Regions from separate parts of the Cupriavidus sp. PET2-C1 genome, predicted to be linked through region 2. Evidence: predicted binding sites of a transcription regulator. Region 2 holds the regulator's gene; the other holds the start of a gene.
What was found. The regulator sigma-54, encoded in region 2, starts transcription at its own class of promoters, with help from an activator protein. The targets are predictions, from matches to a motif close to TGGCANGNAANCTGCTTT.

Region 1 (14,469 bases), on a different replicon from region 2:
AACGCACCTGAGACGATCCAAGCCACCGCCAAGCCGCGCAAGCGCTACGACGCCGGCGTGATGAAGTACAAGGAGATGGGCTATTGGGATGAAGGCTACGAGCCCAAGGACACCGATCTGCTCGCACTGTTCCGCATCACGCCGCAGGCGGGCGTGGATCCGGTCGAGGCTGCCGCCGCGGTAGCTGGCGAATCGTCCACCGCTACCTGGACGGTGGTGTGGACCGACCGCCTGACCGCCTGCGATATGTACCGGGCCAAGGCCTATCGCGTGGATCCGGTGCCGAACAATCCCGAGCAGTTTTTCTGCTACGTGGCGTACGACCTGTCGCTGTTCGAGGAAGGCTCGATCGCCAACCTGACCGCCTCCATCATCGGCAACGTGTTCAGCTTCAAGCCGATCAAGGCGGCCCGCCTGGAAGACATGCGTTTCCCAGTGGCCTATGTGAAGACCTTCGCCGGCCCGCCCACCGGCATCATTGTCGAGCGCGAGCGCCTTGACAAGTTCGGCCGCCCGCTGCTGGGCGCCACCACCAAGCCCAAGCTGGGGCTGTCGGGGCGCAACTACGGCCGCGTGGTCTATGAAGGCCTGAAGGGCGGGCTGGATTTCATGAAGGACGACGAGAACATCAATTCGCAACCCTTCATGCACTGGCGTGACCGCTTCCTGTTCGTGATGGATGCGGTCAACAAGGCATCCGCGGCGACCGGCGAGGTCAAGGGCAGCTACCTCAACGTGACCGCCGGCACCATGGAGGAGATGTACCGGCGCGCCGAGTTCGCCAAATCGCTCGGCTCGGTGATCGTCATGATCGACCTGATCGTGGGCTGGACCTGCATTCAGTCGATGAGCAACTGGTGCCGCCAGAACGACATGGTGCTGCACTTGCACCGCGCTGGCCATGGCACCTACACACGCCAGAAAAATCACGGCGTGTCGTTCCGGGTGATCGCCAAATGGCTGCGCCTGGCCGGGGTCGATCATATGCATACGGGCACGGCGGTGGGCAAGCTCGAAGGCGATCCACTCACCGTGCAGGGCTATTACAACGTCTGCCGCGACGCTTATACGAAGACCGACCTGACGCGCGGGCTGTTCTTCGACCAGGACTGGGCCTCGTTGCGCAAGGTGATGCCGGTGGCCTCGGGCGGCATCCACGCAGGCCAGATGCACCAATTGCTCGACCTGTTCGGCGATGACGTCGTGCTGCAGTTCGGTGGCGGCACCATCGGCCACCCGCAAGGCATCCAGGCCGGCGCTACGGCCAATCGCGTGGCGCTGGAAGCGATGGTGCTGGCACGCAACGAAGGGCGCGATATTGCCAACGAGGGACCGGACATCCTGCGCGATGCCGCCAGGTGGTGCTCGCCGCTGCGGGCCGCGCTCGATACCTGGGGCGATATCAGCTTCAACTACACGCCGACCGACACCTCGGATTTCGTGCCCACCGCATCGGTGGCCTGAGCGCGCCGCGCGCCCTGATCGAGACCATCCGATACCAACGAACCAGAGACGAGGACATCATGCGCATTACGCAAGGCACTTTCTCCTTCCTGCCTGAGCTCACCGACGCACAGATCACCAGCCAGGTCGAGTACTGCCTGGGCAAAGGCTGGGCCGTCGGCATCGAATACACCGACGACCCGCATCCGCGCAACACGTACTGGGAGATGTTCGGCCTGCCGATGTTCGACCTGCGCGATGCCGCCGGCATCCTGCTGGAGGTCAACAACGCGCGCAAGACGTTCCCCAACCACTATATCCGCGTGATGGCCTTCGACGCGACCCATACGGTGGAGTCGGTGGTGATGTCGTTCATCGTCAACCGTCCCGCGGACGAGCCGGGCTTCCGCCTGGTGCGTCAGGAAGAGCCGGGCCGCACGGTGCGCTATTCGATCGAGAGCTACGCCGTGCAGGCTCGCCCCGAAGGCAGCCGTTATTAAGCCAGCCGACCTTTCGCCGACATTCAGGGAGGACGCCATGTCCGCGCCAGAATCCCCCTCGCACCTGCAGCCGCCCGGCACGCTGGCGGACCTGCTTGCCAGCTCGGGCATCGCCGGCTTGCTGGACCAGCTTGACCGCCAGCTGATCGGGCTGGCGCCGGTGAAATCGCGTATCCGCGATATCGCGGCGCTGCTGCTGGTTGACAAGCTGCGGGCGGCGCGCGGGTTCAGCGCCGGCGCGCCCAGCCTGCACATGTGCTTCACCGGCAATCCCGGCACCGGCAAGACCACCGTGGCCATGCGCATGGCGCAGATACTCCATCAGCTCGGCTATGTGCGCCGGGGACACCTGGTGGCGGTCACGCGCGATGACCTGGTCGGCCAGTACATTGGCCACACCGCGCCCAAGACCAAGGAAATCCTGAAGAAGGCGATGGGCGGCGTGCTGTTTATCGACGAGGCCTACTACCTCTACCGGCCCGAGAACGAGCGCGACTACGGCCAGGAAGCCATCGAGATCCTGCTGCAGGTGATGGAGAACAACCGGGACGACCTGGTGGTGATCCTGGCCGGCTACAAGGACCGCATGGACCGGTTCTTCGAATCCAATCCGGGCATGTCCTCGCGCATTGCCCATCACATCGATTTTCCCGACTACCAGGTCGACGAACTGGGCCAGATCGCGGACCTGATGCTGGATGCGATGCAGTACCGCTTTGACGCGCAGAGCCGTGCCGTCTTTGCCGACTACCTGGTGCGCCGCATGGCGCAGCCGCACTTTGCCAATGCCCGCAGCGTGCGCAACGCGCTCGACCGCGCGCGGCTGCGCCACGCTTCGCGCCTGCTGCGCGACCCCGGCGCGGTCGCCGACGACCTGGCGCTGACCACCATTACCGCCCCCGATCTGCTCGCCAGCCGCGTGTTCGCGCCGGCACCCGACAAGGAGTGAGCCATGCAAGCCCTGATCTTCGATGTCGACGGCACCCTGGCCGATACCGAGTCCGCCCATCTCCATGCCTTCAATGCGGCGTTTGCCGAGGTCGGCCTCGACTGGTGCTGGGATGCGGCGCTCTACACGCGCCTGCTCAAGGTGGCCGGCGGCAAGGAGCGGCTGCTGCATTACTGGCGCATGGTGGATCCGGAGGAAGCCCGCGGCAGCAAGGTGGCTGAAACCATCGCGGCGGTGCACGCCATCAAGACCCGCCACTATGCCGAGCGCGTCGGCGGCGGCGCGCTGCCGCTGCGCCCCGGCATTGCGCGGTTGATCGAGGAGGCCGGCCAGTCCGGCACGCCCATCGCGATCGCCACCACCACCACGCCGGCCAACCTCGACGCGCTGCTGCGCGCGCCGCTGGGCGCGGGCTGGCGCCAGCACTTTGCCGCCATCTGCGACGCCGGCACCACCGCGGTAAAAAAGCCCGCGCCGGATGTCTACCTGGCGGTGCTGGCGCGGCTCGCCCTGGAAGCGGCCGACTGCCTGGCGCTGGAGGATTCCGAGAACGGCTTGCGCGCCGCGCTGGCGGCCGGCATTCCCACTGTGATCACGCCAACCGCCTATACCGCGCAGGAGCGCTTCGATGGCGCGCTGCTGGTGCTGCCGCATCTTGGTGATCCCGGCGAGCCGATGCCACAGCCCCTGCCGGGCGCTGACCACCGCTGGGCCGATCTGGCTGCGCTGCGCCGCTGGCATCGCGGCACCTTGTTCGAGGCTGCCTGATATGCGTACCCATGACCATGAAGGCGATGAAGGCGGAAAGAGCCGGACGATTCGCCTTGCGCCCTCCATCCTGTCCGCCGATTTCGCGCGACTGGGCGAGGAAGTGCGCGCGATCGAGGCAGCGGGTGCCGACCTGGTGCACTTCGACGTGATGGACAACCACTATGTGCCCAACCTGACCATCGGCCCCCTGGTGTGCGAGGCGATCCGCCCGCATGTCTCCATCCCCATCGACGTGCACCTGATGGTGGAGCCGGTCGATGCGCTGATCCCGATGTTCGCCAAGGCTGGCGCCTCGATCATCACCTTTCATCCGGAAGCGAGCCGTCATGTCGACCGCACGATCGGGCTGATTCGCGAGCACGGCTGCAAGGCCGGCCTGGTGTTCAATCCGGCCACGCCGCTGGACTACCTGGCCCACACGCTGGACCAGCTCGACATGGTGTTGCTGATGAGCGTGAATCCGGGCTTCGGCGGACAGCAGTTCATTCCAGGCACGCTCGGCAAGCTGCGCGAGGCGCGCGCCCGCATCGACCGGCACGTCAAGGCCGGCGGCCGGCCCGTCTGGCTGGAGGTCGACGGCGGCGTGAAGCGCGACAACATTGCCGACATCGCCCGTGCGGGCGCGGATACCTTCGTCGCCGGCAGCGCGGTATTCGGCGCGCCGGATCCGGACGGCGGCTATCGCGCCATTCTTCGGCATTTGCGTGAAGCCGCGCTGGCTTAGCGCGGCCCCCGGCACGCAATGCAAAGACAGATAAAAAGAGGAGACCTGCCATGCCACAGCAAAACCAGCCACACCGAATGACCTTGACGCAGTTCCTGATTGAGGAGCGCCGCCGCTACCCGCAGGCCAGCGGCGGCTTCAATGGCCTGATACTCAACGTCGCCATGGCCTGCAAGGAGATCGCGCGCGCCGTCGCGCTTGGCGCGCTGGGCGGCCTGCATGGCACCGCCGATGGCGCCGTCAACGTACAGGGCGAGACGCAGCAAAAGCTCGATGTGCTGAGCAATGCTGCCTTCCTGCGCGTCAACGAGTGGGGGGGCTACCTGGCCGGCATGGCGTCGGAGGAAATGGAGACGCCTTACCAGATCCCGTCGCAGTATCCGCGCGGCAAGTACCTGCTGGTGTTCGATCCGCTCGACGGCTCATCCAATATCGATGTCAACGTCTCGGTGGGCAGCATCTTCTCCGTGCTGCGCGCGCCGGAGGGCGTGGATGCGGTGGCCGAGCAGCATTTCCTGCAACCCGGCACGGCCCAGGTCGCGGCCGGCTACGCCATCTATGGTCCGACCACCATGCTGGTGCTCACCGTGGGCAATGGCGTCAACGGCTTCACGCTGGATCCCAACCTGGGCGAGTTCTTCCTCACCCACGCCAACCTGATGGTGCCGCCGGACACGCACGAGTTCGCCATCAATACCTCCAACAGCCGCTTCTGGGAGGCGCCGGTGCGGCAGTACATCGCCGAGTGCGTGGCGGGCAGGACCGGGCCGCGCGGCAAGGATTTCAACATGCGCTGGATTGCCTCGATGGTGGCCGAGGCGCACCGCATCCTGATGCGTGGTGGCGTCTTCATGTATCCACGCGACAGCAAGGACCCGGCCAAGGCCGGTCGCCTGCGCCTGCTGTACGAGGCCAACCCCATCGCGTTCCTGATGGAGCAGGCGGGCGGGCGCGCCAGCACCGGTCGGCAGCCGTTGATGTCGGTCCAGCCGGGCGCGCTGCACCAGCGCATCGGCGTGGTTTTCGGCTCGCGCAACGAGGTGGAGCGGATCGAGCGCTATCACAGCGATCCGCCCGGCGCCGAGCTTCCTAATCCCCTGTTCAACGAACGCAGCCTGTTCCGCGTCCCCGCCTGAGGTGCATGCTCATGTCCGAACGCTATCCCATCATCGCCATTACCGGTTCCTCCGGCGCCGGCACCACCTCCGTCACCCGCACCTTCGAGAACATCTTTCGCCGCGAAGGCGTGAAATCCGTGGTGATCGAGGGCGACAGCTTCCACCGCTACAACCGCGCCGAGATGAAGGTCCGGATGACCGAAGCGGAGCAGAGCGGCAATATGAACTTCAGCCACTTCGGCCCCGGCACCAACCTCTTTGGTGAGCTGGAAAACCTGTTCCGCACCTATGCGGAGTCCGGCACCGGCATGCGGCGCCGCTACCTGCACAACGCCGAGGAGGCTGCCGCCTGCCAGCAGGAACCGGGCACCTTTACCGCCTGGGAGCCGCTGCCGGATGACGCCGAGCTGCTGTTCTACGAGGGCCTGCACGGCGGCGTGGTGACCGACGAGGTCAATGTGGCCCGCTATCCCGACCTGCTGATCGGCGTGGTGCCGGTGATCAACCTGGAATGGATCCAGAAGCTGTGGCGCGACCAGAAGCAGCGTGGCTACTCGAGCGAGGCGGTGACCGACACCATCCTGCGGCGCATGCCGGACTACGTGAATTACATCTGCCCGCAATTCTCGCGTACCCACGTGAATTTCCAGCGCGTGCCGTGCGTGGATACCTCCAACCCGTTTATCGCCCGCGAGATTCCGGCGCCGGACGAAAGCATGGTGGTGATCCGTTTCGCCAACCCCAAGGGCATCGACTTCCAGTACCTGCTGAGCATGGTGCACGACTCCTTCATGTCGCGCGCCAATACCATCGTGGTTCCCGGCGGCAAGATGGAACTCGCCATGCAGCTGATCTTCACCCCCTTTGTGCTGCGCATGATGGAGCGCCGCAAGCGCGCCGACGAGTAAGGAGTCAAGCCATGAACGCACCAGAACGTATCGATCCGGCGGCGCGCTGCGCCCACGCGCTACGCTTTCTCGCGGCCGACGCGGTGGAGCAGGCCAGGTCTGGCCATCCGGGAGCGCCCATGGGCATGGCCGAGATGGCCGAAGTGCTGTGGCGGCATCACCTGCGCCATAACCCCGCCAACCCGGCATGGCCCGACCGCGACCGCTTCGTGCTCTCCAACGGCCATGCCTCCATGCTGCTGTACGGGTTGCTCCACCTGAGCGGCTACGCGCTGCCGATGGCGCAGCTGCGCCAGTTTCGCCAGTTGCATTCGGCCACGCCGGGGCATCCGGAAGTCGGCCACACGCCGGGCATCGAGACCACCACCGGCCCGCTCGGGCAGGGTCTGGCCAACGCGGTTGGCATGGCGCTGTCGGAGAGGCTGCTGGCCGCGCACTTCAATCGGCCGGGCCATGCCATCGTGGATCACCACACCTATGTGTTCCTCGGTGATGGCTGCCTGATGGAGGGCATCAGCCACGAAGCCTGTTCTTTGGCGGGGACGCTGCGGCTCGGCAAGCTGATCTGCCTATACGATGACAACGGCATCTCCATCGACGGCGAGGTGTCAGGCTGGTTTGCCGACGACACGCCGCGGCGCTTCGAAGCCTACGGCTGGCATGTGATCCCGAACGTCGATGGCCATGATGCCCGCGCCATCGATGGGGCCATCCGCCAGGCCAAGGCGCAGGGCGAGCGTCCTACGCTGATCTGCTGCAAGACGGTGATCGGCAAGGGCGCGCCGGCCAAGGCCGGTGGGCACGACGTGCATGGCGCCCCGCTGGGCGCGCAGGAGATCGCCGCCATGCGCGAAACGCTCGCCTGGGAGGCCGAGCCCTTCACGGTGCCACCCGACGTGGCTGCCGCCTGGGACGCGCGTGCGCTGGGCGCCGAGCGCGAGGCAGGATGGAACGCACGTTTCGCCTGGTACAGCACGGCGTATCCGGAACTGGCCGCGGAGTTCCTGCGCCGCGACCGGGGCAGGTTGCCGGAAGGATTCGAGGCCGGGTTGATGGGCTTGCTGGAGACGCCATCGGCCCTGCACGGCAAGATCGCCACGCGCAAGGCATCGCAGCTCACGCTGGAAGCGCTGAGCGCCGCCTTGCCCGAACTGCTGGGCGGCTCGGCCGACCTGACTGGCTCCAACCTGACCGACGTGAAGGCCTCGGTGTGGGTCAACCACGCCGGGCAAGGCAACTACGTCAGCTACGGCGTGCGCGAGTTCGGCATGGCAGCGGTCATGAACGGCATGGCCTTGCACGGCGGGCTGATTCCGTACGGTGGCACGTTCATGGTGTTTTCCGACTATTCCCGAAACGCCATCCGCATGGCCGCGCTAATGCGGCAACGCGTGATCCATGTGCTCACCCATGACTCGATCGGTCTGGGCGAGGACGGTCCCACCCACCAGCCGGTCGAGCACGCGGCGAGCTTGCGGCTGATCCCGAACAACCAGGTCTGGCGCCCTTGCGACGGTGTGGAAACCGCGCTGGCCTGGCTGGACGCGGTGCAGCGCCGCGACGGGCCGAGCTGCCTGCTGCTGTCGCGCCAGGCGCTGACGCCGTTCGCGCGCGATGGCGGGCAACTTGCCGGCATCCGGCGCGGCGGCTATGTGCTGCAAGACGCGGAGGCGCCTCAGGCGGTGCTGATCGCCACCGGTTCGGAAGTGGAGATCGCGGTGCGTGCCGCTGCCCACCTGGCCGAGGAAGGGATCCACACGCGCGTGGTGTCGATGCCCTGCGTGGAGCGCTTCCAGGCGCAGGATGCGGCCTACCGGGAAGCGGTACTGCCGCCCGGTGTGCCACGCATCAGCGTGGAGGCCGGCGTCACCTGGTTCTGGCGCGCGGTAGTGGGCGAGCAGGGCGCCACGGTGGGAATCGATACCTTCGGTGCCTCGGCACCAGCCGAAGCGCTGTACCCGCACTTCGGCCTGACACCGGCGCGGGTCGCGGATACCGCGCGTTCTCTGCTGGGGAGGCCGTGATGCGCATCGCAGCGGACATGCCTTACACCGCGGTGCTGGTCGACCTCGACGGCACCCTGGTTGATACGGCGCACGACATTGTGGAGGCTGCCAACCGCATGCTGGACGAACTGGGCCGCGCGCCATTGCCCTTTGACACCATCAGCGGCTTTATTGGCAGGGGTGTGCCCAACCTGGTGCGGCGCGTGTTGGAGACCGCGGCAAGCGGCGATCGGGATGGCGCTGATTCCGCCGAGGCGGTGTTCCACCGCCACTATGTGGAAGTCAACGGGCACCTTGGCCGCGTTTTCCCCGGCGTGCAGGCCGGGCTGGAGGCCTTGCAGCAACAGGGCTACCGGCTCGCGTGCGTGACCAACAAGCCCAGAGCGCTGGCAGCGCCACTGCTGGCCGTGACCGGGCTGGCCAGGTACCTGGAGGTTCTGGTCGGCGGCGACTCGATCGCGCGAATGAAGCCGGACCCCGAGCCGCTGCACCATGCTTGCCGGCTGCTGCAGGCGGATGAGAGGCGCAGCGTGCTGGTCGGCGATTCGGCGGTTGACGTGGCCGCGGCGCGCGCGGCGGGCATGCCGGTTTTCCTGGTGCGGTACGGCTATGCCGGCCCCGGCGGCGTTGCCGCGCTGGGTGGCGATGCGGTGATCGATTCGCTGGAAGACCTGCCGGCGCTGCTTGCGCCTGCGTGCCGGATGCTGGCCTGAGTCGGGCAGGCAGAGCGAAGTAGACCAACGATAGATCAAGCCACGCAGAAGCCAGATAGCGACACGCCAACCCTATCCGCCAGGACCCCGCGGTGACGATCCCCGCGGACGTGGTGTGTGCCAAGGCGTTCAGCGCCAGCGTCAAGTACGGTATCGCGGAGCAGGTCGGCTATATCTCGACAGGTGGCGGCGCCTTCTCGAATTCCTGGAGGGCAAGACACTGCTGGCCTTCGAGGTGCTGGAGCAGCGGGCTGCCGCCTGACGGGCGCTCATGTCATCCCGAATTCACCGAATCAGCGTCAACCCACGGAGTTCCATCATGTCACTCGTATCCCTGCGCCAGTTGCTGGACCACGCGGGAGAGTTCGGCTACGGCGTGCCGGCTTTCAACGTCAATAACCTCGAACAGATCCACGCCATCATGGAAGCCGCCGAGGAGAGCGGCAGCCCGGTCATCCTGCAGGCCTCGGCCGGCGCGCGCAAATATGCCGGAGAGGCCTACCTGCGCCATATGGTGCTGGCCGCGGCGGAGACGCATCCGGATATTCCCATCGTGCTGCACCAGGATCACGGCGCCAGCCCGGCGGTGTGCCAGGCCTCGATCCGCTCCGGCTTTACCAGCGTGATGATGGACGGTTCGCTGCGCGAAGACATGAAGACGCCGTCGGACTACGCTTACAACGTCGACGTGACCCGCCGCGTCTGCGAGATGGCGCACGCGGTAGGAGTCTCGGTCGAGGGCGAACTGGGTTGCCTGGGCTCGCTCGAAACCGGGCAAGCCGGCGAGGAGGATGGCGTTGGTGCCGCTGGCATCCTGTCGCACGACATGATGCTGACAGACCCGGACCAGGCGCGCGACTTCGTCGCCCGCACCGGCGTGGATGCGCTGGCCATCGCCATTGGCACCAGCCACGGCGCCTACAAATTTTCGCGCAAGCCGACCGGCGACATCCTGGCGATGGACCGCATCCGCGAGATCCATCAGAAGATTCCCGACACCCACCTGGTCATGCATGGTTCCAGTTCGGTGCCGCAGGAGTGGCTGGAGATCATTCGCCAGTACGGTGGCGAGATCAAGGAGACCTATGGCGTGCCGGTCGAGGAAATCCTGCGCGGTATCAAGACCGGCGTGCGCAAGGTGAATATCGATACCGATATCCGCCTGGCAATGACCGGCGCCATCCGCAAGTCCCTCGCCGATGACCGCAGCGAGTTCGATCCGCGCAGGGCATTGCTGGCTGCCAAGAAGGGCGCCAAGAGCGTGGTGCGGTTGCGCTTCGAGGCGTTCGGCTGCGCCGGACAGGCATCGAAGATCAAACCGGTGCCGCTGGAAAAGCTGGTGCCGCGCTACCGCTAGGCGAGGCGAGCCGTCCCGCGTGCCCGGCAAAGCGCCAGACCATCCCCGCACAATGGAGCGCGGGCGCGGGTCTGGCGCTCTGTCGTGTTGCACGGATCGATGTTCCGCGCGGGACAGCTTGTGCGCCATGCCTGTCGCAGACTGTCACCATGGCGGAAGTGCCGGCACCCCGCCTTGGGCCGCGCCGCGCTGGCACGGAACGTGAATGTGCCAAGGCGGATTCATCAGCCTTGGAGTGGCGGCTATGTGGGTAGTAAAACTCGGCGGCAGCCTTGGCCGCGACCCGTTGTTGCGCGAGTGGCTGCAGGAGCTGAGTGAGCTCGGCGGCGGCCGCATCGTGGTGGTGCCCGGAGGCGGCGGCTTCGCGGGGCAGGTGCGCGAGTACCGGGCGCAGTGGGCGTTCGACCATGTGGTGGCGCACAATATGGCGGTGCTGGCCATGGCCCAGTACGGGCTGATGATGCAGGGCATGTGCCCGGGCATGTCGCTGGCGGTGCACGAGAAAGACATCCAGGGCGTGCTGCGCAACGCCGGCGTGGCCGTGTGGGCACCGTTTTCGCTGTTGCGCGAGCAGGCCGACGAGATGACGCACCCAGGCGTCGGTTCGGACAGCATGGCCGCGTGGCTGTCGAACCGCCTCAACGCCGAGATGCTGCTGCTGGTCAAATCCGCGCCGGCCGATGCCGGCCAGCCGGTGGAGCAATATGCCGCGCAAGGGCTGGTGGACCGGCGCTTCGCGCATTTCACGCGTGGCGCGCCATATCCTATCGAATTTCTGCACAAGAGCGAGCTGGCGCGCATGCGCGAACTGCTGCTGCATCCGGCTGCCGGCTGACTGCTACTGGCTACGGTGTGCGATGCGTGATGCGCAAGCCAGCCGCGGTCGGCCTGCGCATGTCCTCCGATTAGCTATGCGCCGCGAAAGGATGCGCCGAACTCTGCTTCTTGGCTACCACTTCGGCGGCGCTCGGCCAGCCCCCCACGGCGCGCTGGATCGCTTCGCGCGTGGCCTGGTAGTTGTAGTCCTGGATCTTGGTGTCGTCCTCCGCCTGCCAGTGGATGAACACGCCCACGCTGATAAACAGGTCGTCGGCTTCGGCGGCGGGAATGGTGCCGTCTTCCACGCTATCCGCCACCGCCATGGCAACGCCGCGCTGGGCCGGGCCGAACATCTGCACGGCCTGCTTGGCGCCTTTGATGGTGACCTTGTTGAACAGCACGGTATTGGGCTTGGCCTGCAGGTTCGGCGCCACCACGGCGAGCAACGAGGTGAAGCCGTCCTTGTTGTTGGTCAGCGCGTTGCAGAAGGCGGTCTCGGCAGCCGAGCCGCGCGGCCCAAGGATCAGGTCGATATGCGCGACCTCGTTGCCGTCGCCGACCAGCGATTCGCCAACACGAACACGATCGATTTTTGCCATTTGCGAGTCTCCCGGATAAAGGATGTTCAGGAAAAGAAAAGAAGGCGCAATGTGTCCCCCCGGGCTTTACCTAACACGTTCCATGCCAAGCCTGGGCACGGCGTGAAAGGCGGGTCGGCAGGACAGGGCCCGAGGGCGATAGGGGCTGCGATCATTGCGCCGGCGGCGGCGAGAGCGGCGCAGATGGATGACCGTCGCTCAGGCGTCTGTGCCAGACGCGTGCCTGAAGGGTGACACTCTGTGCGAACGGCGAGAGGCGCGCAAGCGGGTGGAGACTGAGCATGCTTGCGCACCTGGCAGGCGCGCGGGCTTGCGTGCGGCAGCACTCGGTGATCCGATCGGGTTGGGAGGCCGGCGAGGGCTGGCTAAGCGTGCTGGTGCAGGCTGTGAGGGCCGCCGTTGAGCGCTGCGGGGACGCCGCTGGTGCGATGGCGTTCATCGTGGCGCGCCTTCAGCAAGGACTGGATCTGCGCGCTGCGCCGGCGCAGTTCGATTTCGGTCGCGGCCTCCGTCAGGCCGGCGGCGGAGACCGAGCAGAAGGGGTGGCCGGCAGCCACATAGCTGCCGGGAACGGGAATGTCGTGGCACCAGCCAGTGCGCATCAGCGCGACAGTGAGCGCGGCGTTGATCTGCGCGGGGTCTTGCGCAAAGACATGCTGGAAGCCGCGCACGACGGTCTGCCGCGCCGCCGGTGGCTCGGGCGTTTCGCCGCGGCAGGCCTGCAGGTGCGCGTGCATCAGGCCAAGCGGATAGGCGTCGGTATAGAGCGCCATGCTGGCCGGCGGCCGCGGGTTGACTTCAAGCACCATGATGTCCGGCGCCTCGAACAGGAAGTCGATGCTGTTCAGGCCGACCAGGCTGGTTTCGCGCGCGATGCATTGGATGATCTCGACGAGGCGCGCGGTGGTGCTTGCCGGCAGCATCGCTGGGCCTGCAGCGCCGTGGAACAGATAGGGGCAGTCGTGGTGCGAGCCGATGCGCTGCAGGCTGATGCCGACCAGCTGGACGCCGCGGCGATGAGCAACAAATAGCGCGGACATCGGCAGCCCGGGGCGTTGCCGCTGGAAGTACCGAGTGGCGTCGGCAGCGTCGGCAGCGACGGCATCTGCGCTGGCCAGCTGGCGGATATGCGAGCCGCCGGTGCCGCCGACAGCTTTGCACAGCCAGCCTGCCGGCTCGCGCGGCATCGCGATGGTGGTTTCCGGATGCGGAATGCCGAGCGCGGCCAGCAGCCGGAAGAAGGCGCCGGGCTGCTTGACGCCGCGCACGGTGGCGGCGCTGTTGCCGAGCAGCGGCACCAGCGCGTGGCCGGCGTCGAGCAGATCGGGGCGTTGTTCGAAGCCGCTACCGGCAACCCAGCCAAACGGATGCACGGTGTCGCGCAAGCGGCGCAGCGCGGCGAGCACGTGCTCGCCGTCGAGCGCCATCGACCCGGTGGCGCCGATCGGCTCCCAGCGCTGCGCGACATGCCGCGTGTCGGCATCGCCGAACAGGTCCAGCGCGGCCACGCGCAAGCCGGCTTGCGCTGCGGACTCGGCCATCATCCGCGATGACAGGGCGGCGACGATGAGGGTCTGGGAGGGCATGGTGGGTCAGGGTGGTTCGGCGGGCATTTCGCGCGCGGGCTCCGGCATATCGGCTGCGATGCCGGCGTCGATGCCAGCGTTGATGTGGCGCTCGCATTCGCTACAAAAAGCAATCGGCATACCAAGCGAGCCACGCGCGTGGGATCGGGGGAGAATCGGGCCTGTTGCAAGCGTCAGGGCCTTGCACTGTCACGGCCACTGTTCCGCTGTTCGCACAGGCTGTCCCGCGTCCGGCGGCGCCATTGGACAAGGGCGTGATCAGCAAGATAGGTAAGGGGGGAAGGGGCACGAGGGGCTGCCAGCCCCCTCGGTGTGACACGCAGGGCGGCGCCGCTACGACTGCTCGGACGTCTCGGCCTGCGCCAGGTTGATATGCAGCCGATGTATCTTGCGGTACAGCGTGTTCCGGCTGATGGAGAGCGAGCGGGCTACGGTGCTGACATTCCAGCGGTGCTTGTGGAGCAGGCCAAGGATGGTGTCGCGTTCGTTCAGCTGGATGGCATTGAACTGCGCCAGCGCCTTGGCTTCATCGTCTGGCATATTGGGCTGCGCCGCCATGGCCGGCTCGCGGGGCGCGCCGGCTTCTCCTGCGCCTTGCACGATTTCCGCCGGCAGGTGCTGGCAAGCGATGGTGTCGCCGTCGCACAGTGCCAGGGCGGTGCGCAGCACATGGCGCAACTGCCGGAGATTGCCGGGCCAGGGGTAGCGCAGCAGCGCCTGCACGGCGTCCGGCGCCAGCGTCGGTGCCTGGTCCGGCTCCGCCTCCTCGGCGAGTATGTGCTGCATCAGCGTGAGCCGGTCGGTGCGCTCGCGCAGCGGCGGCAAGCGCAACTCGATGCCGTTGAGCCGGTAGAACAAGTCTTCGCGGAACTGGCCGCTCTGCACCAGTTCGGCCAGGTTGCGGTGGCTGGCGCTGACCAGCTGGAAGTCGACCTTGACCACCGCCTCCGAGCCGAGCGGCGAGACCTGGCGTTCT
Region 2 (14,469 bases):
AGGCCGAGATCGAGCGCCGGCTGGACACCCTGCTGGATGACCTGCAGATTGCCCACCTGCGCGACAACCCGGCGCTGTCGCTGTCCGGCGGCGAGCGCCGCCGCGTGGAAATCGCCCGCGCGCTGGCCTCCGCGCCGCGCTTCATCCTGCTCGACGAGCCCTTCGCCGGTGTCGACCCGATCGCGGTGGGCGAAATCCAGCGCATCGTCAGCTTCCTCAAGGCACGCAATATCGGCGTGCTGATCACCGACCACAACGTGCGCGAGACGCTGGGCATCTGCGACCACGCCTACATCATCAGCGAAGGCGCGGTGCTGGCGTCCGGGCAGCCTGAGGACATCATCGCCAACGAGTCGGTGCGCAAGGTCTACCTGGGCGAGAACTTCCGCATGTAAGGGCGCGCGGCGCCTGCCGCGCATCGGCCCCCGGGCGGCTTCGGTGTCGCCTTTTATCCTTCAAACGATCATAGCGACATCAGCGATAGCAATTTCCGTTCCATCAGTACGGAAGTTGAGCATAAAATAGGTCGCATGAAACCGTCGCTACAGCTCCGCCTCTCGCAGCATCTCGCGCTTACGCCGCAACTCCAGCAGTCGATCCGGCTGCTGCAACTGTCCACGCTTGAACTGCAGCAGGAAGTGGAACAGGCGCTGACCGAGAACCCCTTGCTCGAGCGTGAGAACGACTGGCTGGACAGCCCGTTGCGCGTGTCTTCGGACGGCTCGGTGAACCTGCAGAGCGCGCCCGCGCCGGCGCCCGCCGATGGCCAGGGCACCAGCGAGAACCGCCCGGATGGCGCCCCCGAAGCCGACGACAGCTACTCCGACAGCAACGAGGACTACGGCAGCGATTGGAGCCTGGACGACTTCGCCCGCCGCCCGCAAGGCGAAGACGACGAAAAGACCCCGATGCAGCTGCGCGACGCCGAGCCCACGCTGCGTGAACACCTCATGGAACAGCTGGCGCCGCTCAAGATTTCCCTGCGCGACAAGGGGCTGGCTATCTTCCTGGTCGAATCCCTGGACGATGACGGCTACCTGAGCACCACGCTCGAGGAAATCTGCAGCGAGCTGCCGGAGGAGCTCGAGTTCGAGGTCGACGAGATCCAGGCTGTGCTCACGCTGCTGCAGAGCTTCGATCCGCCGGGCGTCGGGGCACGCAACGCCGCCGAGTGCCTGGCGCTGCAATTGCGCAGGCTCAAGCATCCGCAGCGCGAACTGGCGCTGAGCATCGTCACCAACCACCTCGAGCTGCTGGCGGTGCGCGATTACACGCGCCTTAAAAAGGCGCTGCAAGTGGACGAACCGGAACTCAAGGCCGCCCATGAACTGATCCGCTCGCTCGCGCCCTATCCCGGCCATGCCTACAGCCGGCCGGAAGCGGATTTCGTGGTGCCCGATGTTTTTGTTCGAAAGTTGAGCGGCGGATGGATCGCCCATCTCAACCCGGATGTGATGCCGCGGCTACGCATCAACGACATGTACGCGCAGATTTTGCGCGGTGCAAAAGGCGACGCGGGCGCGGCCGGATTGCAGCAAAAGCTGCAGGAAGCACGCTGGTTGATCAAGAATATCCAGCAAAGGTTCGACACGATATTGCGCGTCGCACAAGCCATTGTCGAACGTCAAAAGAACTTCTTCACCCACGGTGAAATTGCGATGCGCCCCTTGGTTTTGCGGGAGATTGCCGATACACTGGGTTTACACGAGTCCACCATCTCTCGGGTGACTACCAATAAATACATGGCAACGCCGATGGGGACTTTCGAGCTGAAGTATTTTTTCGGCTCTCACGTATCCACAGAAACCGGCGGCGCGGCCTCATCAACGGCAATCCGTGCGTTGATCAAGCAATTGATAGGAGCCGAAGACGCTAGGAACCCCTTGTCCGACAGCCGGATTGCCGAATTGCTCGGCGAGCAAGGCTTTGTGGTGGCACGGCGTACCGTTGCCAAATACCGCGAAGCGCTCAAGATTCCCGCGGTCAATCTCCGTAAGACTTTGTAGCCGAGCTGCATCGCCTGCCTGATGCAGCTCTTTCAGAAGGAGAAACGCTATGAACTTCAAGATCAGTGGACACCACTTGGACATCACGCCCCCTCTGCGTGAGTACGTGGAAACGAAACTGGAGCGTATCGTCAGGCATTTCGATCAAGTCATTGGCGTAAGTGTGCTGCTCTCTGTCGACAATACAAAAGAAAAGGACCGGCGGCAGTACGCGGAAATCAATCTACATCTCAAGGGCAAGGACATCTTTGTCGAAGCGCATCATGAAGACCTGTATGCCGCTATCGACGCACTGGTCGACAAGCTCGACCGGCAGGTGATTCGCCACAAGGATCGCGTGCAGAGCCACGACCGTGAAGCGGTCAAGTATCAGATGGCCGCATCGCAGATGCAGCAATGACCGTGCCTGGCGGCCCACATACCGGGCCGTCGGTGTCAGTCCCTTGAAAAATGGAATCAAGCCGCGCCCAGAGCGCGGCTTTTTCATTGCGGCCTACCCAATCGGGGCACACAGGGGATTCCGCAACGCATATGTACCGGTGTATGCTGTGCAATACATAGTTGACTGGCCTAGCCATTCCGGTGCATGCAGCACCGCTTGAGCGCATCGGCTATTGCAATGCACAAAGCGGAAGCGGGCCTGCTCTATAATGGCCAGACGCCCGACACCGGCATGGGGGACAACCGGTGGAAACCTCGGGCCTTGGTTTTTATCCACTTTCCGCCCGGCGGGACGCCTCCTGGCCCCGGGCCTGCTTACTAGAAAACCCTGCGCATTCCACATGAATCGTTTGGCTAAATTGCTGCCACCCGGCAACATCAACCTCGACGTCAGCGTCACCAGCAAGAAGCGCGTGTTCGAACAGGCCGGGCTCCTCTTCGAGAACAACCATGGCGTAGCGCGCGCGACCGTGACCGACAACCTGTTCGCCCGCGAGTCGCTGGGGTCCACCGGCCTAGGCGCGGGGGTTGCAATCCCCCACGGCCGCATCAAGGGACTGAAGCAGCCGCTGGCCGCCTTCATGCGCCTGGCCGAGCCGATCCCCTTCGAGTCGCCCGACGGCAAGCCGGTCGCGCTGCTGATCTTCCTGCTGGTGCCCGAACAGGCCACCCAGCAGCATCTGGAAATTCTCTCCGAGATCGCCCAGTTGCTGTCCGACCGCGAGATGCGCGAAGGACTGGCTACCCTGCCCACCCCCGACGACGTGCACCAGTTGCTGACGCAATGGCACCCTTGATCCGGCACTGAAAGCCCGCCCCTGAAAGCACCCGAATGGAACTCACTGGCGTCACCTCGCAGTCGATCTTCGACGACAACGCAGCCGATATCAAACTCTCCTGGGTAGCAGGACTGGAGGGTGCGGACCGCGCCTTCGATGTCGAGTTTGCGCGTGAAGCCACGTCCGCGGCCGATCTCGTCGGCCACTTGAACCTGATCCACCCGAACCGGATCCAGGTGCTGGGCAAGCCCGAAATCACGTATTACCAGCGCCTCGATGACGAGATGCGCAAGCGCCAGATGGGCGAGCTGATCCTGCTGGAGCCGCCGTTCCTGGTGATCGCCGACGGCATGGAGCCGCCGCCCGACCTGGAACTGCGCTGCACGCGCTCGTCCACCCCGCTGTTCACCACGCCGGTGTCTTCGGCCGCGGTGATCGATCACCTGCGCCTCTATCTGTCGCGCATTTCCGCGCCGCGCGTAACCATGCACGGCGTGTTCCTCGACATCCTCGGCATGGGCGTGCTGGTGATGGGCGAATCCGGCCTGGGCAAGAGCGAGCTCGGCCTGGAACTGATCTCGCGCGGACATGGGCTGGTGGCGGACGATGCCGTCGATTTCGTGCGCCTCGGGCCGGACTTCATCGAGGGCCGCTGCCCGCCGCTGCTGCAGAACCTGCTGGAAGTGCGCGGCCTGGGCCTGCTCGACATCAAGACCATCTTTGGCGAGACCGCGGTACGCCGCAAGATGAAGCTCAAGCTGGTGGTGCAGCTGGTACGCCGCAACGATGGCGAATTCGAGCGCCTGCCGCTGGACTCCCAGTATCTCGACGTGCTCGGCCTGCCTATCCACATGGTCAAGATCCAGGTGGCGGCCGGTCGAAATCTCGCCGTGCTGGTCGAGGCCGCCGTGCGCAACACCATCCTGCGCTTGCGCGGCATCGACACGCTGCGCGACTTCATGGACCGCCAGCGCGCCGCGATGCAGGCCGATGTCGCATCGCGGGGCCAGGGCCGGCTACTCTAGGCTTGGCAGGCCCACGTCATGCGACCACGACGGGGCCGTTTGCAATTGCTTACATCCGGCCGCGCTTCAATGGTCAACGCGATTGGGGCATAGGCCGTTTTGTGCAGTAATGGGCATTGGGCCCAGCCCGAGTTGCCGAGCCGACAGGCCAGCAGCCATGAAGTTTTCCACAGCCAGGAGAGCAAGCATGAAAAAATTGATCGCGATGTGCGTGCTGGTAGCCCCGCTTTTTGCCACCGGCGCCTTCGCCCAGAATGCACCGGCAGCGGCCCCCGCGGCACCCGCTGCCGCAGCTGCACCCGCTGCACCCGCTGCAGCTAACACCCAGCAGGACAAGATGAAGGCTTGCAACACGCAGGCCACCGGCAAGAAGGGCGACGAGCGCAAGGCCTTCATGAGCAACTGCCTGTCCAACAAGCCCGCAGCCGCACCCGCCAAGAACAGCCAGCAGGAAAAGATGAAGTCCTGCAACGCCCAGGCCACCGGCAAGAAGGGCGATGAACGCAAGGCCTTCATGAGCGACTGCTTGTCCAAGTAAGCTACCGGCATCATTTGCGGCGCGGACGTGTAAAAATGGCGAACCTTTTCGGTTCGCCATTTTTACTGGCACGGCGCCGTCATGACGGCGTCATCACCTGATGTTATGCTTGTCGTGCTATGCGCATCATACTTATCACCGGGATCTCCGGCTCCGGCAAATCCGTTGCCTTGAACGTACTGGAAGACGCGGGCTACTACTGCGTCGACAACCTGCCGGCGCAGTTTATCCCGGAGCTGGCCCAGTACCTGGCGGCGCAGGGCTACACCCATCTGGGCGTCGCCACCGATATCCGTAGCCGCGAATCGCTGGACAAGCTGCCCGGCACGCTGCGCGACCTCGCCTCTGAACACCAGGTGCGGGTGGTCTTCCTGACCGCCAATACCGATGCGCTGGTGCAGCGTTATTCCGAGACAAGGCGGCGCCATCCGCTGTCGATGCGCGCAGCCATGGCTAGCCTCTCGGCCAATCCCAAGAACGAGAATCTCGCCGACAGTACCGCCGAGGCCGCACTCAACGACACCTCGCTGATCGAGGCCATCGAGATGGAGCGCGAGCTCCTGAGCCCGCTGGCGGAGGCTGCGCACCGCATCGACACCAGCAATGTGCGCACCAATACATTGCGCGCGTGGATCAAGGAATTCGTGCGCGGCGATGACCTCAAGCTCACATTGCTGTTCGAGTCGTTCGGCTTCAAGCACGGCGTGCCCAGTGACGCCGACCTGGTGTTCGACGTGCGCTCGCTGCCCAACCCCTACTACGACCTGGCGCTGCGCCCGCTGACCGGCCGCGACGAGCCCGTGATCGACTTCCTGCAAAGCCAGCCGATGGTGCTGGCCATGGCCGAGGACATACGCGCCTATGTGGAAAAGTGGCTACCAAGTTTCATCGCTGACAATCGCAGTTACCTGACCGTCGCAATCGGTTGCACTGGCGGGCAGCATCGCTCCGTGTACATCGCGGAAAGACTTGCCAACTATTTTCGTGCCCATGGTAATGTGCTGGTGAGACACCGCGAGCTCGCGCCGGGCGGCTAAACACCGCACCGCCAGGTTTCGCGGTCAGGCTCGGCAATTCTCGCCCGAAACCTTTGCTGGCTCAGCATGTCCTCACCCGCCACACCCGGCTCATCCACTTCATTCGCCGCCTCGCACAGCACCTCGGCGGGGCCTACGCTGGATGGCCTGCCGCTGTTTCCGCTGCATACCGTACTCTTTCCCGATGGGCTGCTGCCACTGCGCGTGTTCGAAGCGCGCTACGTGGACATGGTGCGCGCCTGCATGCGCGATCGCTCGCCCTTCGGTGTCTGCCTGATCGCCAGCGGCAATGAGGTCGCCCGCCAGGACGAGCCCACCATGCCCGAGACGATCGGCTGCCTGGCCGACATCATCGACTGCAATATGGAGCAACTGGGCGTGCTACTGATCAGCGCGCGCGGCCGCCAGCGCTTCCGGCTGCTGGGCCACAGCGTGAGCCCCGACGGCTTGCTGGTCGGCCAGGCGGAATTGCTGCCGCCCGACATCATCGACTGCAAGCTCGAGCTACTGGGCGAATGCCTGGCCGTGCTGCGGCGTATCGTTGCTTCGCTCCATGCCGAGCATCCGGGCGAGCTGCCTTTCAGCGAGCCGTTCCTGTGGGATGACCCCAGCTGGGTGGCCAATCGGCTGTGCGAGTTCTTGCCGGTGCCGCTCAAGGCCAAGCAGATGCTGATGGCGCTGCCGGACGCGGGCATGCGGATCGAGATCGTGCATAAATACATGCACCAGCACCACATCCTCTAAGAGGCTGTTTCAAAATGAAGCGAAGCGGTTCTGGCTAGGCGCGCGGCCGCAGACAGTACAACTGGTACGGCAAGGCCGCGCAACGACGCCAGAATCTTTTTGAAATGGCCTCTAAGCAGCGTTAGAACAATCCGCCTTGGGCTTGCGCCTCCAGCAGCTTGCGCACCGGCGCGGGCGTGCCTACCGCATCCAGATCGTCCAGTGACAGCCAGCGTAGCGCGGGGCCGTCGGCGGCATCGCGCGCGGTGAGGCCGGTGACGTCGACGCGAATGGCGCGGATCAGCAAGCGGAAGTGGGTGAAGACGTGGGTGAGCTCGCCGACCATATTGGCCGTGCTGGGATTGCCGAATTCGCGGGCGCGTTCCAGCGCAGCGTCTTCGGCCAGTTCCGCATCGAAGGGCACGGTGTCGACCGGCATTTCGGGCAAGCTCCACAGCCCGCCCCAGATGCCGCTATCCGGGCGCAGTGCGAGCAGGACCTCGCGGCCGCGGCGGACCAGCAGCATCACGGTGCTGCGCTCGGGAATGGCGGCACGCGGCTTCGGCGTGGGCAGCACGCCGGTCAGCCCGTCGCGGCGCGCCACGCAGTCGCTGGCCAGCGGGCACGACGCGGCGGCGGCAAGGCAGGCTGGCTTGCCGCGCGAACAGACAGTGGCGCCGAGGTCCATCACGCCCTGGGTGTAGGACACCATGTCCTCGGCTTGCGCCGGCCCCTTGGCGGGCAGGACCGCATCGGCAATCTGCCACATGCGGTTCTCCACCGCCTTGACGCCGGGATGGCCATGGATGCCAAAGAACCTGGCAAAGACGCGCTTGACGTTGCCATCCAGGATCGGCGAACGCACGCCGGCGCTGAACGCCGCCACGGCTGCCGCGGTGGAGCGGCCGATGCCGGGCAGCGTCACCAGCACCTCGGGGTCGGTCGGGAACACACCACCATGCTCGCTCATTACGGCCTTGGCGCAGCGGTGCAGGTTGCGCGCGCGCGAGTAGTAGCCAAGCCCGGCCCACAGCGCCATCACCTCATCCGCGCTGGCCTCGGCCAATGCGGCCACGGTTGGCAGCCGGCCGACGAAACGCTGGAAATACTCGATCACCGCGCTGACCTGGGTCTGCTGCAGCATGATCTCGGACAGCCAGATGCGGTAAGGGTCGCGGGTGTTCTGCCACGGCAGGTCATGGCGCCCGTGCACGCGCTGCCAGCCCACCACGCGCGCGGCGAAATTGGCAGGAACCACGGCGGGGGAAAGATCGGATGAAACGGCAGGAGAAGCAGCGGGCTTGGCGGGCATCGGGTACGTGACGGGTAAGGCAACACAGCAACAGCGCCGAAGGCGGCGGCGCGTCATGATACCGCCTCGCCGCCACCGGCACTCGCCACCGGCACTCGCCGCCGGCACTCGCCGCCGGCACTCGCCGCCGGCACTCGCCGCCGGCCGCGCTTCAGGCCGCGAACGCCTTGAGCTGCCCCTCGTCGGCGTCCGGCTGCAGGATCCGCCTGGAGAAGGATTCGATGCGCCCGCTGCGATCGTCCAGGCCGTTGAGCACTTCCTCGAGCTGCGCGATGCGGCTCTCGAGCGTGTCGGTGGCCTCGTGGATGCGCTCGATCGAATCGACCCGGCGGCGCAGCTGTTTCTGGTGCTCGCGCACCTGCGCCTCCAGCGGCGTCATCACCGACTTGAGCCAGATCTCGATATCGCGGTTCAGATCGCGGAAGGTCTCCAGCACGCGGGTGGCGATGGTGGAAAACGCGCTCTGCACCAGCTGCGGGCGCGAGCGCGTGAGCATGTTCATGGCGCCGAAGTGCGTGTGGGCCAACGCCAGCGTCTGCTGCAATTCGTTGACGTAGCGCGCGGTGACGAACTGGATCGGCGCGGGCAGCGTAAAGCCATGCTCGGCATTGAAGCGGCGGTACATGCTGTCGGTGAGCTGGTGGAGCTGGGCGATCTTCTGGTCCGCCTCGCTGACCAGTTCGCCAAGCCGCGCGAACAAGGCGTCCATGTCCTCGCGCATGCCGCGCGAGAAGAAACGCTCCTTCATCTGCTCGCGGCGCTCGCGCATGGTGCGGCGCACGTCGCGCAGCTGCAGGCTCTTGATGATGTCCGCGCTATGACGCCCGAACACCAGCCGCAGGGCCTGGAACTTGGCGATGCTCTGCTCGAACTCTTCTTTCTCCGACTGCACGCGCATCAGCATGTGCTTGACCATCGCGTGGTTCTTGCCGCGCAGCCCGCGCAGCTCGAACAACTGCTCGACGATGCTGCGGCGGCGGCTTTGCAGCAGTTGCTGCGCGCCGCGCGCCATCTCCTCCACCGAGCGCTGCACCTGGTCGGCGACGATCTCGCGCCGCTGCGGGATCAGTTGGTCAGACAGCACGTGCTCGAATTGCGGCAGGCCGCTACGTGCCAGCAAGTCGTCATCGTTGGTGACCTTGGCCACCAGGCCCTTCTGCGCCGACACCGGGTAGACGCGCGACTCGTCGATGCCCAGCACATGCGCGCTGGTGGTGACCTGGCGCGTGATCTCGGCCGCGGTCTCGGCCGGCGACTTGAGCGGGTCCCACAGGCCATCGATCTTGTTGAGCACCGCCAGGCAGCCCTTGCGGTGGCCTGCGCTCACATGGCTGCGCCAGAGGTCGAGGTCGCTCTTGGTCACGCCGGCGTCGGCCGCCAGCATGAACACCACGACATGCGCGTCCGGGATCAGGCGCAGCGTCAGTTCGGGCTCGGTGCCAATCGCGTTGAGGCCCGGCGTGTCGAGGATGACCAGGCCCTGGCGCAACAGCGGATGCGGGAAGTTGATGACCGCGTGGCGCCAGCGGGAAATCTCGACCATGCCATCGGCATCGAGCGCGTAGGCGGCGTCGGGATCGTTCTCGTTGTACAGGCCAAGCGATTCGGCCATCTCGCGCGTGACACGGTTGGTCTCGACCACGTGCCGGAATGCATCCAGCATGCCATCGGGCGACGAGGGGTCGAGCGGCACGGTATGCCAGTGCGCATCGACGTCAAGGAAATCGGCGGTGGAAGCTTCCTGCAGGCGCGTCTCGATCGGCAGCAGCCGGATGCACGGCGCCTCGGCTTCGTCGTAACGCAGCTCGGTCGGGCACATCGTGGTGCGCCCGGCGGAAGACGGCAGGATGCGACGGCCGTAGTCGGCAAAGAAAATCGCGTTGATCAGCTCGCTCTTGCCCCGCGAAAACTCCGCGATGAACGCCACCTTGAGCCGGTCGCTCTTGAGCACGCCCTGGATGCGCTGGACGCGTTCGTCGGCCTGGGCGTCGTAGAGATCGTGCTGTTGCAGCCAGGAGCGGAATTCGGCCAGGGAGTGGAGTACCCCGGTTCTCCAGGCGCCGTATTGTTCGAATTGAAGGGCGAGGGTTGTCATTGGCACTGGGATCGGCTTGGCGAAAAGCCCCCGCGACGGCGCTGCAGGCCTGACATCTTGATGTCCGATGGCCGGCACCCGGGCGGTGACATGGTGTCTTTGTAACACTTTTTTACGTTCTTCAAGATACAGGTTTACGGCGGATTTTTGTGAAATTCGAGTCGCCCGCCGCCTTCCCTGTTGCGCCGGGCCATCGGGTTGGCGCCACATTCGCAAGAAGATAGGCAATCATCACTCTCGTACGGCCTGCGCAACGAGAGCCGCACTCAACGTTGGCAGCTCGGGCAGTAGAACGTCGAGCGCTGCCCCTGGACGATCTGCCGGATGGTGGTGCCGCAGACCCGGCATGGATGGCCGGCGCGGTCGTACACGGCGCAATCCAGCTGGAAATAGCCACTGCTGCCATCGCTGCCGACGAAGTCGCGCAAAGTGCTGCCGCCGCGCTCGATCGCGCGGGCCAGCGTGTCGCGCACGGCCTCGGCCAGGCGTTCGCAACGCGCCAGGGACAAGCGCCCGGCCGGCGTGGTGGGGCGGATACCCGCGGCGAACAGGCTTTCCGATGCATAGATATTGCCCACGCCCACCACGATGTCGCCCGCGAGGAGCACGGTCTTGATGGCCGCGCTGCGCCCGCGTCCCAGGCGATAGAGCCAGGCGCCGTCGAAGCGTGGGTCGAACGGCTCGATGCCGAGCTTGCTCAGCAGCGGATGGGTCGGCAATTGCGACTCTTCGAGCAGGCTCCACAGCACCGCGCCAAAGCGCCTCGGATCGCGGAAGCGCAGCACCAGGCTGGTGGCTGCGCCGGGCTGCGCATCACCCGCACCGTCGGGGTCGGCAAGGACCAGGTCAAGGTGATCGTGCGTGCCCGGCGGCGGCGCCTGCGGCAACACCCGCAGCGTGCCCGTCATGCCAAGGTGGATCAGCAGCCATCCGGGAGCCTCGCCGTCCGGGCGCACGCACTCCAGCAGCAGGTACTTGCCGCGCCGCTCGATGCGCGCGATCACCCGCCCGGCCAGCTGCGACTCCAGATCCGGCTCGACCGGCCAGCGCAGGCCGCGATGGCGCACCACTACTTCGGCAATGCGCCGCCCAACCACATGCGGCAGCAAGCCGCGCCGGGTCACTTCGACCTCTGGCAACTCAGGCATCGAACCTCTCCCTTTTGTGCCACTCAAACCGCCAGAGACCCCAGCCGTGCCGGTGCCATGCGGATAAGCAAAGCATTGTAGCGGCAGGCTACAATGCCTTTACCTTACCCATCGCCTTTGAGTGCTGGAGCACCCACCCACATGTCGGACCGCCTGGACCGTACCCCGATGACCACCGCTCAACTTCTCTTCCCCCGGCGGCCGCTGCGTCACAGGCTCGCAGCCACGGCTGCGGCCGCGGTGGCGGTCTGCGCCCTGGCGCCGCTCGCCAGCCACGCCGCGCCTGCGGACGGCAAGCCCGCGATGAAGGTCGCCGCGGAGGCTTCCACGCCAATCCGCTCGAACCCGCTGCCGCCGAAGATGCCCCTGCCGGCGGTGCCGCTGACCGCGGACATCCTGTACCGGGTGCTGGCCGCTGAAATCTCCGCCCAGCGCGGCGTGGTCGGCCCCGCTTACCAGACGTACCTGGAGCTGGCGCGCAATACGCACGACCCGCGCTTTGCCCAGCGCGCCACCGAGATCGCGTTCAATGCCCGCAGCGCCCAGCAAGCGCTTGACGCCGCGCGGCTGTGGACCGAGCTTGCGCCCACCTCCGCCGGCGCGCGGCAGGTGCTGTCGACCCTGCTGGTCCTGAGCGGCCGATGGGACGAAGCCGAACCCCTGCTGGCCCTGCAGCTCAATGGCGTGCCGCCGAGCCAGCGGCCGGAGGCCATCCTGCAGATGCAGCAGCAGCTTTCGCGCACCAGCGATCCCGCCGGCGCGGCCGCGCTGCTGCAGCGCCTGGTGGCCAACGACCTGAAGTCGGCCGAGACTCACCTTGCCCTCGCGCGCGCCAAGGAAACCGCCAACGACATTCCCGGCGCCCTGGCCGAGCTCGACGAGGCCCAGAAGATCCGTCCCGACTTCGAAGGCGCCGCGCTGATGGCTGCCGAGCTGCGCGCCGACAGCGCGCCGGACCAGGCCATTGCCGGGCTCAAGGCGTTCGTCAACAGGGCCCCGGCCTCGGTCAACGGGCACATCACGCTGGCCCGCCTCTACCTGCAGCAGAACGACCTGCAAGCCGCGCGCTCGGAGTTCGAGACGCTGCGCAAGATTGCGCCGAAGGATCCGCGCGTGCCGCTCGCGCTTGGCCTCACCAGCCTGCAGTCCAAGCGCTACGACGAGGCCGAGCTGTACCTGAAGGAATACCTGCAGCTCGCCGAGCGAGTGCCGGCGGCCAGCCCGGATATCGCCTACCAATACCTGGCGCAGATCGCCGAGGAAAAGAAGGACTACCCGGCGGCCGTAGCCTGGCTCGACCGCATCGACGACGCCCGCCTCGCGCCGGCTGCCGCCGTCAAGCGCGCGCAGTTGCTGGGCCGCATGGGCAAGCTCGACGACGCCCAGGCGATATTCAACGACATGCTGGCCGATGCCGAAGATATACCCGAGCCCGACCAGCGCGCGCAGCGCATGACCGCTATCCGCCAGGCCGAAGTTGGCATGCTGATCGACGCCAAGTCCTACGACCGCGCCCGCAAGGTGCTGGATGAACGCGCCGCGGCGGAGCCCGACAACTCGGACTGGGTCTATGAACTCGCCATGCTCGATGAGCGCGAGAAGCGCTACGACAGCATGGAAAAGTTGCTGCGCCGCGTGATCGCCATGCAGCCGGAAGCCAAGCAGGGCTATAACGCGCTGGGCTATTCGCTTGCGGACCGCAACGTGCGCCTGCCCGAAGCCCTCAAGCTGCTGGAAAAGGCCTCCGCGCTGGGCCCGGACGATCCCTACATCATGGATAGCCTGGCCTGGGTCAAGTTCCGCCTGGGCCAGTTGCAGCCGGCCGCCGAACTGCTGCGCAACGCTTACGCCAAGGCACCCGAGGCCGAAATCGGCGCCCACCTCGGCGAGGTGCTGTGGCAGCTCGGCCAGCAGGACGAGGCCCGCAAGACCTGGACCGAAGCCGCCAAGATCGAGCCGGATAACGTCATCCTGATCGACACCCTGCGCCGCTATAACGTCCCGCTCTCCGCGCTGTCCAAGTAGCATCCTGCCGTCCGCAGCCGTCACGCAGCATTCCGATCACCCGCAATCATCCGCCGCCCGGCCCTCGCGCCGGGCCGGCAGCCCGGCGCCCGGCGGCGCCGGCGCGCACGCCAAACGCCATGCCCAAATCCCGACGCCTTGCCCTGCTCTGCCTGAGCGCCCCCTTATGGCTCGCCGCCTGCGCCAGCATCACGCCCACGCGGCAGTTCGATGCCGGCGAGACCGCCCAGGCTCGCGACCTCAGCGGCCGCTTCGCCGCCAACTACGTGCGCTATGGCCGCGATGAAGGCGTGCAGGGCAGCTTCCAATGGCATGAGCAAGGCCGCAATGTGCGCCTGGACCTGATCTCGCCGCTGGGCCAGACCCTGGCGGTGGTCACCTCCACGCCTTCCGGCGCCACGCTCGACCTGCCCAACCAGCCACCGCGCAACGCGCCCGAAGTCGATACCTTGCTGGAGGATGCGCTTGGATTTTCGCTGCCGGTGGCAGGCCTGCGCGACTGGCTGCATGCCCGCCCCGCACCCGGCAGCCCGGCGCGCACCACGCGTGACGACAGCGGACGGCTGGCTACCCTGGCGCAGAACGGCTGGACCGTGCGCTACGTGACATGGCAGGAAGCCGCGCCCACAACGCCCACGACGCCATCGACGCCGGCCACGGCGAGCCCGCGCCGCATCGACCTCGCGCGCGATGGCGCAGCCAACCCGCTCTCGGTACGCCTGGTCATCGATCCGGAGCAAGCACAATGAGCACGGCCCGCACCCTGCCCCCGCCTGAACTGCGCGACTGCGCGGCGCCCGCCAAGCTGAATCTCTTCCTGCATGTGACCGGGCGCCGCGCGGACGGCTACCACACGCTGCAGACGGTTTTCCAACTGGTGGACTGGAGCGATACGCTCGACTTTTTCCGCCGCGATGATGGCCGCATCGAGCGCATCAGCGACGTGCCGGGCGTACCGGCGCAGAGCGACCTGATCGTGCGCGCCGCGCAGGCCTTGCAGCAAGCTGGCGGCACCCGCTTTGGCGCGGACATCACCATTGCCAAGCGGCTGCCGATGGGCGGCGGCATCGGCGGCGGATCATCGGACGCGGCGACCACGCTGCTGGCACTGAATCATCTGTGGGGGCTGGGCCTGGGACGCGAAGAACTCAAGCGCATTGGCCTTTCACTAGGCGCCGACGTGCCGTTCTTCGTGCATGGAGAAAACGCGTTCGCGCAAGGGATTGGCGAGGAACTGACGACGGTCGAATTGCCTGAAAGCTGGTTCGTCATCATCCATCCGCGGCAGCATGTTCCGACCGCTGCAATTTTTTCAGACAAGCGCTTGACAAGGGATACGG

Region 1: the regulator sigma-54 is predicted to act here: its motif matches at 11,978-11,995, upstream of fae (formaldehyde-activating enzyme).

Annotation. Positions count from the first base shown of each region.
Region 1 covers NZ_JBTNRJ010000003.1:126,817-141,285, reverse strand. The annotation lists gene ACX12D_RS34325 (form I ribulose bisphosphate carboxylase large subunit) at 1-1,464, shown strand, start outside; gene ACX12D_RS34320 (ribulose bisphosphate carboxylase small subunit) at 1,524-1,943, shown strand; gene cbbX (CbbX protein) at 1,981-2,892, shown strand; gene ACX12D_RS34310 (HAD-IA family hydrolase) at 2,896-3,660, shown strand; gene rpe (ribulose-phosphate 3-epimerase) at 3,662-4,387, shown strand; gene ACX12D_RS34300 (class 1 fructose-bisphosphatase) at 4,438-5,523, shown strand; gene ACX12D_RS34295 (phosphoribulokinase) at 5,535-6,413, shown strand; gene tkt (transketolase) at 6,425-8,437, shown strand; gene gph (phosphoglycolate phosphatase) at 8,437-9,132, shown strand; gene fba (class II fructose-bisphosphate aldolase) at 9,452-10,489, shown strand; gene ACX12D_RS34275 (amino acid kinase family protein) at 10,734-11,324, shown strand; gene fae (formaldehyde-activating enzyme) at 11,395-11,907, opposite strand; gene ACX12D_RS34265 (ATP-grasp domain-containing protein) at 12,273-13,493, opposite strand; gene ACX12D_RS34260 (sigma-54-dependent Fis family transcriptional regulator) at 13,827-14,469, opposite strand, start outside.
Region 2 covers NZ_CM137259.1:481,011-495,479, reverse strand. The annotation lists gene lptB (LPS export ABC transporter ATP-binding protein) at 1-395, shown strand, start outside; gene ACX12D_RS02275 (RNA polymerase factor sigma-54) at 531-2,006, shown strand; gene hpf (ribosome hibernation-promoting factor, HPF/YfiA family) at 2,056-2,406, shown strand; gene ptsN (PTS IIA-like nitrogen regulatory protein PtsN) at 2,789-3,244, shown strand; gene hprK (HPr(Ser) kinase/phosphatase) at 3,280-4,251, shown strand; gene ACX12D_RS02255 (PsiF family protein) at 4,439-4,789, shown strand; gene rapZ (RNase adapter RapZ) at 4,909-5,826, shown strand; gene ACX12D_RS02245 (LON peptidase substrate-binding domain-containing protein) at 5,893-6,570, shown strand; gene mutY (A/G-specific adenine glycosylase) at 6,692-7,861, opposite strand; gene ACX12D_RS02235 (dynamin family protein) at 8,013-9,956, opposite strand; gene mutM (bifunctional DNA-formamidopyrimidine glycosylase/DNA-(apurinic or apyrimidinic site) lyase) at 10,223-11,104, opposite strand; gene ACX12D_RS02225 (tetratricopeptide repeat protein) at 11,246-13,129, shown strand; gene lolB (lipoprotein insertase outer membrane protein LolB) at 13,249-13,878, shown strand; gene ispE (4-(cytidine 5'-diphospho)-2-C-methyl-D-erythritol kinase) at 13,875-14,469, shown strand, end outside.